Regions from separate parts of the Nonomuraea sp. JJY05 genome, predicted to be linked through region 2. Evidence: riboswitches for the same ligand, from Rfam matches in the RefSeq annotation. Region 2 holds a riboswitch; each other region holds the start of a gene.
The links. A riboswitch is a leader RNA that binds a small molecule or an ion and turns the genes downstream of it on or off. The one in region 2 is predicted to bind S-adenosylmethionine.
Positions count from the first base shown of each region.

Region 1: it holds a riboswitch for S-adenosylmethionine, as region 2 does, so the genes downstream of both, thrC (threonine synthase) here and ACFKCF_RS17910 (GNAT family N-acetyltransferase) in region 2, are expected to answer to the same signal.
Region 3: it holds a riboswitch for S-adenosylmethionine, as region 2 does, so the genes downstream of both, ACFKCF_RS13400 (aminotransferase class V-fold PLP-dependent enzyme) here and ACFKCF_RS17910 (GNAT family N-acetyltransferase) in region 2, are expected to answer to the same signal.

Region 1 is NZ_JBIEIS010000082.1:1,270-4,537, reverse strand. Features, by position in the region: gene ACFKCF_RS59425 (trehalose-6-phosphate synthase) at 1-1,162, opposite strand, end outside; gene ACFKCF_RS59420 (RNA polymerase sigma factor) at 1,194-1,748, shown strand; SAM riboswitch class I at 1,828-1,969, shown strand; gene thrC (threonine synthase) at 1,983-3,215, shown strand; gene ACFKCF_RS59410 (MoaD/ThiS family protein) at 3,240-3,268, shown strand, end outside.
Region 2 is NZ_JBIEIS010000010.1:210,513-213,780, reverse strand. Features, by position in the region: gene pyrE (orotate phosphoribosyltransferase) at 1-404, opposite strand, end outside; gene ACFKCF_RS17915 (Ig-like domain-containing protein) at 612-1,793, shown strand; SAM riboswitch class I at 1,950-2,049, shown strand; gene ACFKCF_RS17910 (GNAT family N-acetyltransferase) at 2,057-2,677, shown strand; gene ACFKCF_RS17905 (hypothetical protein) at 2,886-3,268, shown strand, end outside.
Region 3 is NZ_JBIEIS010000008.1:19,311-22,578, reverse strand. Features, by position in the region: gene ACFKCF_RS13405 (DoxX family protein) at 1-371, shown strand, start outside; gene ACFKCF_RS13400 (aminotransferase class V-fold PLP-dependent enzyme) at 368-1,654, opposite strand; SAM riboswitch class IV at 1,700-1,815, opposite strand; gene ACFKCF_RS13395 (TerC family protein) at 1,928-2,665, shown strand; gene ACFKCF_RS13390 (cytochrome P450) at 2,675-3,268, shown strand, end outside.

The DNA of each region.
Region 1 (3,268 bases), on a different contig from region 2:
TCCCGTCGCGGATGGGGTTGACCAGCAGCACGTCGGCCATCCGGTACGCGGCCAGCGAACGCGGGTAGTCGTCGTTGACGTTGAGGATCAGCGGGTCCCAGTCCTCGGTGCCGTACTCGTCCTCGATCTCCTGCGCGCAGCGCAGCACCGACGCGGTGTATTCGCGGTATTCGGGCAGGTCGTGCCTGCTCGGGTAGGCGAACGCCAGGTGCACCACCTTGCCGTGCCACTCCGGGTGCGCGGCGAGGAACTCGCGGTAGGCCACCAGGCCGCGCACGATGTTCTTCGACAGCTCGGTGCGGTCGATGCGGACGATCAGCCGCCGGTCGCCCACCTGCTCCCTGAGCGCGGTCATGTGCGACTCGACGTCGGGCTCGACGGCGCGCTCCCACAGCGCGTCGCCGTCCACGCCCAGGCTGTGCACGCCGATGCGGGTGGTCCTGCCCTCGTGGGTGACGCTGCGGCCCACGCGGTCGACCTCCGCGCCCAGCAGCGCCTCGCAGCAGTCCATGAACGCCTGCGCCCACCTGTCGGCCAGGAACCCGGCGTGATCGGCGCCCAGGATGCCCTCCAGGACCTCTCCGACCACCTCGTCGGGCAGCAGCGAGAAGTATTCGGGGGGCGCCCACGGGGTGTGGCTGAAGTGGGCGATGCGCAGGTCCGGCCGCTCGGCGCGGAGCATCGCCGGGGTCAGCGTCAGATGGTAGTCCTGCACCATGACGCGGGCGCCGTGGCCGGCCTCCTCGGCCAGCGCCAGCGCGAACGCCCCGTTGTAGTCGCGGTAGGACTCCCACTCGCGCTCGAACCTCGTGCCGAAGTTCGGCGAGTTGGGGATGTCGTAGAGCAGGTGGTTGACGAACCACAGCGTGGAGTTGGCCACGGCGTTGTAGGCGCGGTGGAAGGTGGCGGGCGGGATGTCGAGCATGCGCAGCGGGCCCGTGTCGTAGCCGGCGTGGTCGATCCGGCCGCCGGGCACCAGGCGCACGGCGCTGCGGTCGCCGTCGGACAGCGCCGCGCACACCCACAGCACGCCGTCCTTCTTGGCCACCTCGGACAGCGCCGAGACCAGACCGCCGCCACCGCGTTTCATGGTCAGCTCACCGTCGTCCGAGACGGTAAAGGAAACGGGCCCTCTGTTGGAGGCCACCAGGACGCTGTTCATCTACGCTCCCTTCGCCCATAGGATCCCAGCTATGGCGCTAGATGAGCTAACCGAGGAACTCGCCCGCTCGGCCGCAGGAGGAGATCATCGCGCACTTGGCGAGCTCCTGGCGCGGATCGAGCCCGATGTGATGCGGCACTGCGCCCGGATCCTCCCCTATCACCAGGACGCCGAGGAAGCCTCCCAGGACACCTTGCTGGCCGTGGCGCGCAACATCGGCCGGTTCGAGGGCCGGGCGCGCTTCAGCACCTGGCTGCACATCGTGACGGCCAACTGCGCCCGCACCACGTACAGGTCGCTCAAACGCCGGGCGGCCGAGCAGACCTCCGACGAGCTGCCCACGCAGAAGCCCGACGTGGCGCGGGTGAGCGTGATCGCCGGGTCGAGGCTCGACCTGCTCGACGCCATGGAGGCGCTGGAGGCCGACAAGCCCGACCTGGCGCAGGCGCTGGTGCTGCGCGACATCGTCCAGCTCGACTACAACGAGGTGGCCGAACAGCTCGGCATCCCCCTGGGCACCGCCAAGTCACGCATTCACCAGGCCCGCAAATACGTGCAGGGAGTGCTGGGTGATGATTATCGCTGAGACGCCACGTCTCGCATCTTGAGACGGGTGGCCATTTCGGCCCCATCGGCGGGTAGAGTCCTTTTCAACAACTGCATATTGCTCATCCAGAGGGGTGGAGGGACCGGCCCTGCGAAGCCCCGGCAACCCTCCCGGCTTGAGACTCGCGACCTGGCGAGGCCGACCGGGACAAGGTGCCAATTCCGGTCTGCGGTCAAGGTGGCCGCGGGCGAAGATGAGGGAAGGCCTCGCTTCATGTCGCTCGACTTTGGTCCTGCCGTCGGTCTGTCCTGCCGTGAGTGCGGCACCCGTTACCCGCTCGGTCCGAGCTTCGCGTGCCTGGAGTGTTTCGGGCCGCTCGAAGCGGCCTATTCCTTCGGTACGGTGACCCGCGCCGACATCGAGTCGGGTCCCGCCAACATCTGGCGTTACCGGTCGCTGCTCCCGGTGCCGGTTGACGTAGCCAGTAAGCCCAATATGAACCCGGGTTGGACCAAACTGGCCAAGGCCGGAAACCTCGGACGCGCACTCGGTCTCAAGAACCTGTACGTGAAGGACGACTCGGGCAACCCCACCCATTCCTTCAAGGACCGGGTCGTCGCCATCGCCGTCGAGGCGGCGCGTAACTTCGGCTTCCACACCCTTTCCTGCTCCTCCACGGGCAACCTCGCGGGCGCCGTCACCGCGGCGGCGGCGCGCGCCGGGCTCGAGGCGTGCGTGTTCATCCCGGCCAACCTCGAAGCGGCCAAGATCGCCATGGCCCGCGTGTTCGGCGGCAAGCTGATCGGGATCGACGGCACCTATGACGAGGTCAACCGGTTCTGCTCCGAGCTGATCGGCGACCCGCTGGGTGACAAGTGGGGGTTCGTCAACGTCAACCTGCGGCCTTACTACGCCGAGGGCTCCAAGACGCTCGCGTACGAGATCGCCGAGCAGCTCGGGTGGCGGTTGCCCGAGCAGATCGTCATCCCCATCGCCTCCGGCTCGCAGCTCACCAAGATCGACAAGGGCTTCCGCGAGCTGGTGCAGCTGGGGCTGGTCGAGGACACGCCGTACAAGATCTTCGGGGCGCAGGCGGCCGGGTGCTCGCCGGTCTCCACCGCGTACAAGGCGGGGCACGACGTCGTGCAGCCGGTCAAGCCCGACACCATCGCCAAGTCGCTGGCCATCGGCAACCCGGCCGACGGGCCGTACGTGCTCGACATCGCCCGGCGCACCGGCGGGGCCGTCGAGGACGTCACGGACGCCGAGATCGTGGCCGCGATCAAGCTCCTGGCCTCGACGGAGGGCGTCTTCGCCGAGACCGCGGGCGGGGTGACCGTGGGCGTGCTGAAGAAGCTCGCCGAGAGCGGGCGGCTCGACCCCGAGGCCGAGACCGTGGTGCTCAACACCGGCGACGGACTCAAGACGCTCGACGCGATCAGCGACGACGCCCAGCCCACGGCCGTGATCCGGCCCTCCCTCGACGCGTTCCGCGCGGCTGTCTGACAACCAGGAAAGGCGAGTTAAACCATGAGCGTTTCGGTGCGGATTCCCACCAT
Region 2 (3,268 bases):
GTGGACAGGACGATCTGGCCACCGCTGGTGACGACGTCCTCGACCACCAGCACCCGCCGTCCCTCCACCTCCGCGCCTTCGGCCAGACGACCGGTTCCGTACGTCTTGGCCTGCTTACGAACGAACGCACACGGCAGACCGGTGTGCCGGCCGAGGGCGGTGACCACCGGGATCCCGCCCATCTCAAGCCCGGCCAACACCTCGACGTCCCCCGAGACCAGGGGAGCCATCGCCCGAGCGATGTCGTCCAGCAGAACGGGGTCGCCTTCGAACTTGTACTTGTCGAAGTACTCGGTGGCGGTACGTCCTGAACGGAGCACGAAGTGGCCGGCGAGGTGGGCTGCGGCATGAATCCGGCGAGCGAGGTCAGAGCGCGTCACAGGCACCCAGTCTCCCAGAAGCATGGCGGACGTGCTCAGGACCGCCCACCACGGAAGTCCCGCTCCTCGATCTCGCAGAAGCCCTCTGGATACGCCTGCCTCGCAACCTGCCGCATCGATCAAGGCACCTTTGTATTGTTACCCACAGTTATGGGCATATAGCTCTCCGTATCATCAATAGGCCGTCTTGTCTGAAAGATGCCTATTTGTCGGGGAGTGGAGGCATCGACGATGCGGAACGGCCGGACCATACTCGTCAGCACGTTCATGGCTGCGCTGCTGCTGACCGCAAGCTGCACCTCGGGTGCCTCGAATCCACCAGCGCCCGCCGACCCGCAGGAGCGGGCCCTCACAGCCAAGCTGGCGATCACACCGGCGAACGGCACGAAGAGGGTGCCCCCGGACACCGCCGTCGGCGTCAAGGCCACCGACGGCAAGGTCACCAAGGTGACCGTCGCCGACGCCAAGGGGAGCGAGGTGCGCGGGACCTTGGGCGCGGACGGGACGTGGCGTCCCACGTGGCCGTTGCGGCCCTCGACGGCGTACACGGTGAGCGTGCAGGCGACCGGCACGGACGGCAAGCCCGTCACCGCGCGGGCCACGTTCACCACGCTCAAGCCGAAGCGGGTGCTGGAGAGCGGCATGTCCCCCCTGGACGGCGAGAGGGTCGGCGTCGGCATGCCCGTCCAGCTCCTGCTGTCGCGCCCCGTGACCGCCAGGAGCGACCGGGCCGCGGTCGAGCGGTCGCTGGAGGTGCGGATGTCCAAGCCGGTCGAGGGTGCGTGGAGCTGGGTGAGCGACCGCGAGGTCCAGTTCAGGCCGCGCGAGTACTGGCCGGTCGGCGAGAAGGTCACGGTGGTCGCGCACCTGGCCGGCCTGCGGGCGGGGCAGGACGTGTGGGGCACCAGGGACCGCAGCCTGACGTTCACCGTCGGTGACGAGCACATCACCAAGATCCGCAATGGCACCCACCGGGCAGTCGTGCGGGAGAACGGCGAGGTCGTCAAGACCATCCCGGTCAGCCTGGGCAAGAAGGGCGACGAAAGCTGGTCCGGCATCATGATCGCCCAGGAGAAGGCCGCGGAGACCCTCATGGACTCGGCCACCATCGGCAGGCCCGGTGAGTACTACGCCCGTACCAAGTGGAATGTCAGGATGACCTACAGCGGCATGTTCTTCCACGCCGCGCCCTGGTCGACCGGCGCGCAGGGCAGCCGCAACGTCAGCCACGGCTGCGTGAACGCCAGCATGGCCAACGCCCGCTGGTTCTACAACTTCACGCAGCGGGGAGACATCATCGAGGTCACGGGGACATCGCGGAAGCTCCAGTTCGGCAACGGGCCGACGCCGTGGGCGAAGTCGTGGGACGACTGGGTCGCGGGCAGCGCCCTCGGCAAGTCGATCAACGCCTGATGGAAGAGACCGCGCCGGTGCGGTCGGGCAAACTCGGTTCTTGGTAGCCGCTGGTGGTGAGCACTCCCGACTCCTGGGTTCAAGCGCCGTCCATGGAATAGGCCCTCTGCGGCGAATTGACGGCGTCCGCCCGTGCAGGCATGATCTCGACTCGGTAGTTCATCCAGAGGATCTGAGGGACCTGGCCCTGTGACGGTCCGGCAACCTCCCCGGCGGGAATCCGCGGGAAAGGTGCCAATGCCAGGAACGATGAGGGAGAGCTGATGAGCGTACGCCTTGATGTTCCTGTCCTTGCCGGCGATCTGGTGCGGTTGGAGCCGCTGGCGATGCGGCACGCGGCGGATCTCGCGGAGGCGGCCGAGGAGGATCGATCGTCCTACGACTTCACGCTGGTGCCTCGCGGTCGCGAGATGCCGGACTACCTGGCGACCCAACTCGCCCGCGACGGGCTGACCCCGTTCGCCCAGGTTCGGCTCACCGACGGCAAGGCGGTGGGCTGCACCGGCCTCTGGGATCCTCGCAGGTGGCCGGATCGGCCTGGCCTGCGAGCGATCGAGATCGGCTTCACCTGGCTGGCCGCCTCGGCCCAGGGGACCGGGATCAATGCCGAGGCGAAGCTGTTGCTGCTGTCGTACGCGTTCGAAACGCTCGGCGTCGCCCGCGTCGACCTGAAGACCGACGCCCGCAACCACCGCTGCCGCCGGGCCTTGGAGCGGCTCGGCATCCCCTTTGAGGGCGTGCTGCGCGCCTGGTCCATGTCGTGGGCGCGCGGCGAGGAGGGCAAGGTCCGCGACTCGGCCATGTTCGCAGTGGTCGCCACCGACTGGCCTACCGTCAAGCCGGTGCTGCAAGCCCGTTCTCACCGCCGCTCGCCGGCCCTCTGAGGAGCTTCGACTGGGTGACGGTGGCGATCAGGCAGTGAGGCGTCATCGTCCTACTTTCGGGTGTGGTGAACGCGCGTCCCGGCGCAGGCGCTCGTGGAAGCGGAGCTCTTGATCGGCCACGGATGCGTCGACCTCGTGATGATGTGGCCGTGAGAGATCGCCAGTTACTTACTGCATCTGTATCGCTACTTTGTGTAGCATCCGGTGGATGAGGAAACCGTTCCGCAGCTTGACCGTGCTGCTCACCGCTGCTGTAGCCCTCACCGCCATCCCGCACGCCGCCTCCGCGCACGCGCCCTCGCAGAACCCTCCCCGCGGCTGCGCCAACAAGGAGGCCGCCTCCGGCAATTACTCCGCCAGAGTCACGATCTGCCTCACCGAGACCTGGAAGAAGCACGCCTTCGGCGGTCCCACGCTGGAGCCGACCGACACCGTCACCCTGGAGTGCTGGCACGGCGTCGTCCTGTGGTCTAACTCCGACTGCTCGATGGACTCGAAGCTGACCCTGTCGAAGGACGGCGTCCGCGCCTGGACCGAGGAGCGGAGCAACAGCGTGTACATCGCCCGCAACGGCAACACCAGCACCTACAC
Region 3 (3,268 bases), on a different contig from region 2:
TGACCAGCGCCGGCGGCTGGGAGCTGCCCGGCGCGCTCGGGGCGCTGGCCCTGCTGTTCCTGGCGCTCGGGGGCGGCCGGATCGGCATCGACGGGATCTTCGCCGCGATGTTCCGCCGGCGCTCGGCACGCCGGGCCGCCGAGGAGGAACGCGCCACGCAGCCACAGCGTCCGGAGCCGTCGAACGTCACGACCAGGACCGCCGGCCCCACGACGCCCGCGCCGGCCGCCGAGGCGCCTCGGGTGCCCAGGCAGCCGACCGAGCACCGGGCCGGAGCGGTCAACGACGACGACATGAGGGACATCGACGCGCTGGTCTCCGACGAGCCGCCGCCGCACCGCAAGCCGCCGAACCGCTCCGACGCCGTCTAGCGGCCCACGAGCTCCCGCAGGGCCTCGACCAGCCGGTCCACGTGCTCCTGCGTGGTGCCGATGCCGATGGAGGCCCGCACCGCGGAGGCGGTGCCGTCCTCGCATCCGCCGTCGGCCTCTCCAAGAAGGTGCCGGACGAACGGGTGCGCGCAGAACTTGCCGTCGCGCACGCCGATGCCGTACTCGCCGGACAGCACCTCGGCCACCTCGCGGGCCGAGTAGCCGTCCACGGTGAACGACACGATGCCGACGCGCGGGTGGTCATCCCCCCACAGCGACAGCTCCCGCACGCCCTCGATCGAGGCCAGCCCCGAGCGCAGGCGCGCGATCAGCCGCTCCTCCTCCCGCACCAGCGCGGTCCAGCCGGTGGCCGTGAGCGCGTCGCAGGCGGCGGCCAGGGCGATGGCGCCCAGCACGTTCGGGGTGCCCGCCTCGTGTCGCGGCTCCGGGTCGTCGTGCCACTCGGTGTCGTCGCCCACGGAGCGCACCGCGCCGCCGCCCTTGAGGTACGGCTCGCCCTCCGCGAGCCAGTCCCGCCGCCCGACCAGCACCCCCGCGCCGAACGGCGCGTACAGCTTGTGCCCGGAGAAGGCCACGTAGTCCAGGTCGAGCGCGGTCAGGTTGAGGCGCCGGTGCGGTACGAGCTGGGCGGCGTCCACCAGGATGCGGGCGCCGTGCCGGTGGGCGACGTGGGCCAGGGCGGCGATGGGCCAGAGCTCGCCGGTGACGTTGGAGGCGGCGGTGACCACGAGCAGCTTGGGGCCGTCGATGCCGGCCAGGGCCTCGTCGGCGGCGCGGACGGCCTCGCCGGGGAAGGCGGGCGGCGCCAGCCGTACGGACTTCTGCCAGGGGAGGAGGGAGGCGTGGTGTTCGGTGTCGAAGACCACGGTGGTCGTGTCAGAGGGCAGGCAGCGGGCCAGCAGGTTCGTGGCGTCGGTGGTGTTGCGGGTGAAGATCACGGCGTCGTCCGGGCGGGCCCCGACGAACGCCCGGACCGTGTGGCGGGCCTGCTCGTAGCGGGCGGTGGTGAGCTGCGAGGCGTAGCCCGCGCCCCGGTGGACGCTGGAGTAGGCCGGGAGCGCGGCGGTGACGGCGGCGCTGACCGGCTCGAGACAGGGGGCGCTGGCGGCGTAGTCGAGGTTGGCGTAGCCGACGAGCCTGCCGCCCTTGACCGGCACCTCGAGATCGGCCCCGAGCACGGCGGGGATCGGCCTGCTCGTGGTGGCCGCAACCGCCTCGGCGGCACGGGCGGGGACGGAGCTGAAGATCGTCAATGTGGACATGGCACATCTCCCTCAGGGTCATCGGACCCCTGGAAGCAGCCACGGAGCCCGCGCTTGCCCGCCACACCTCGTGGCGGACCAGGTCTTCACCCGGGGCACCCCGCCGCGGACGCGAGGGTTGCCGGCCAGCTAGCCGGGGCTTGTCGCTGGCACTCATGACCTACGGCGCAGACTATAACCCAATCCCCGCCACCGATCGCAAGTCGGTGAACTTATTCGGCCCCTGACTCGTTGCTACCGGAAATCCCGCCAACGTGTCATGGAGGTGCGCAGATGTTCGACTGGGTGACCGACCCTCAAATATGGATCGGCTTCTTCACCCTGGTCGCCCTGGAGATCGTGCTGGGGATCGACAACATCATCTTCATCTCCATCCTGGCCGGGAAACTACCTCCCGAACAACGGGACAGAGCCCGGGTGCTGGGGCTGGGCGCGGCCCTGATCACCCGGCTGCTCCTGCTGCTGGCCCTGTCGTGGGTGGTGCAGCTCACCGAGCCGCTGTTCGCCGTCTTCGGTCACGAAATATCAGGACGTGACCTGATTCTGCTGCTCGGCGGCCTGTTCCTGCTGGGCAAGAGCGTCACCGAGATCGGCCACAGCATGGACGGCCCCGTGGGCAAGGACGGCAAGAAGGCCGCGGCCGCCTCCTTCGCTGCGGTGATCGCCCAGATCATGGTGCTGGACATCGTGTTCTCGCTCGACTCCGTCATCACCGCCGTCGGCATGGTCGACGAGCTCGGCGTGATGATCGCGGCGGTCGTGGTGGCGGTGCTGGTGATGTTGTTCGCCTCGGGACCGATCAGCAGGTTCGTGGACCGGCACCCGAGCATCAAGATGCTGGCGCTGGCGTTCCTCGTGCTGATCGGCGTGGTGCTCATCGCCGAGGGCTTCGGCCAGCACATTTCCAAGGGCTACATCTACTTCGCGATGGCGTTCTCGCTCGTCGTCGAGCTGCTGAACATCCGGATGCGGAGCAAGCGACCGGCGCCACAGGAGGACGCCACTCCATAAGATGAAATAGTGCGATTTGACCCTTGGGATCCGGATTTCGTGGCTCACCCGTACCGGGTGTACGACGAGCTGAGGCGCGAGGCGCCGGTCAGCTACTTCGAGCCGACGAACCAGTGGCTGATCTCACGTCATGCCGACGTGAACGCCCTGCTCAGGGACCGCCGCCTGGGGCGGTCCTACCTCCATGTGGCCGGCCACGAGGAGTTCGGCAGGCCGCCGGAGCCGGAGTTCCAGGAACCGTTCTGGCGCGTGATCAGGGCGGGCATGCTCGACGTGGAGCCGCCGGTGCACACCAGGCTGCGCCGGCTGGTCTCCAAGGCGTTCACGCCGCGCATGGTCGAGTCGCTGCGTCCCCGGGTGCGCGCCATCGCCGAGGGCCTGGTGGACACGTTCGTGGAGAAGGGCGGCGGCGACCTCCTCGCCGAGGTCGCCGAGCCGCTCCCGGTGACGGTGATCGCGGAGATGCTCGGCATCCCCCACGCCGACCGCCACCTGCTGCGCCCCTGGTCGGCGGAGATCTGCGGCATGTACGAGCTCAACCCGAGCCTTGAGGACCAGCACACAGCGGTACGGGCGGCGTCGGAGTTCGCCGACTACCTCAAG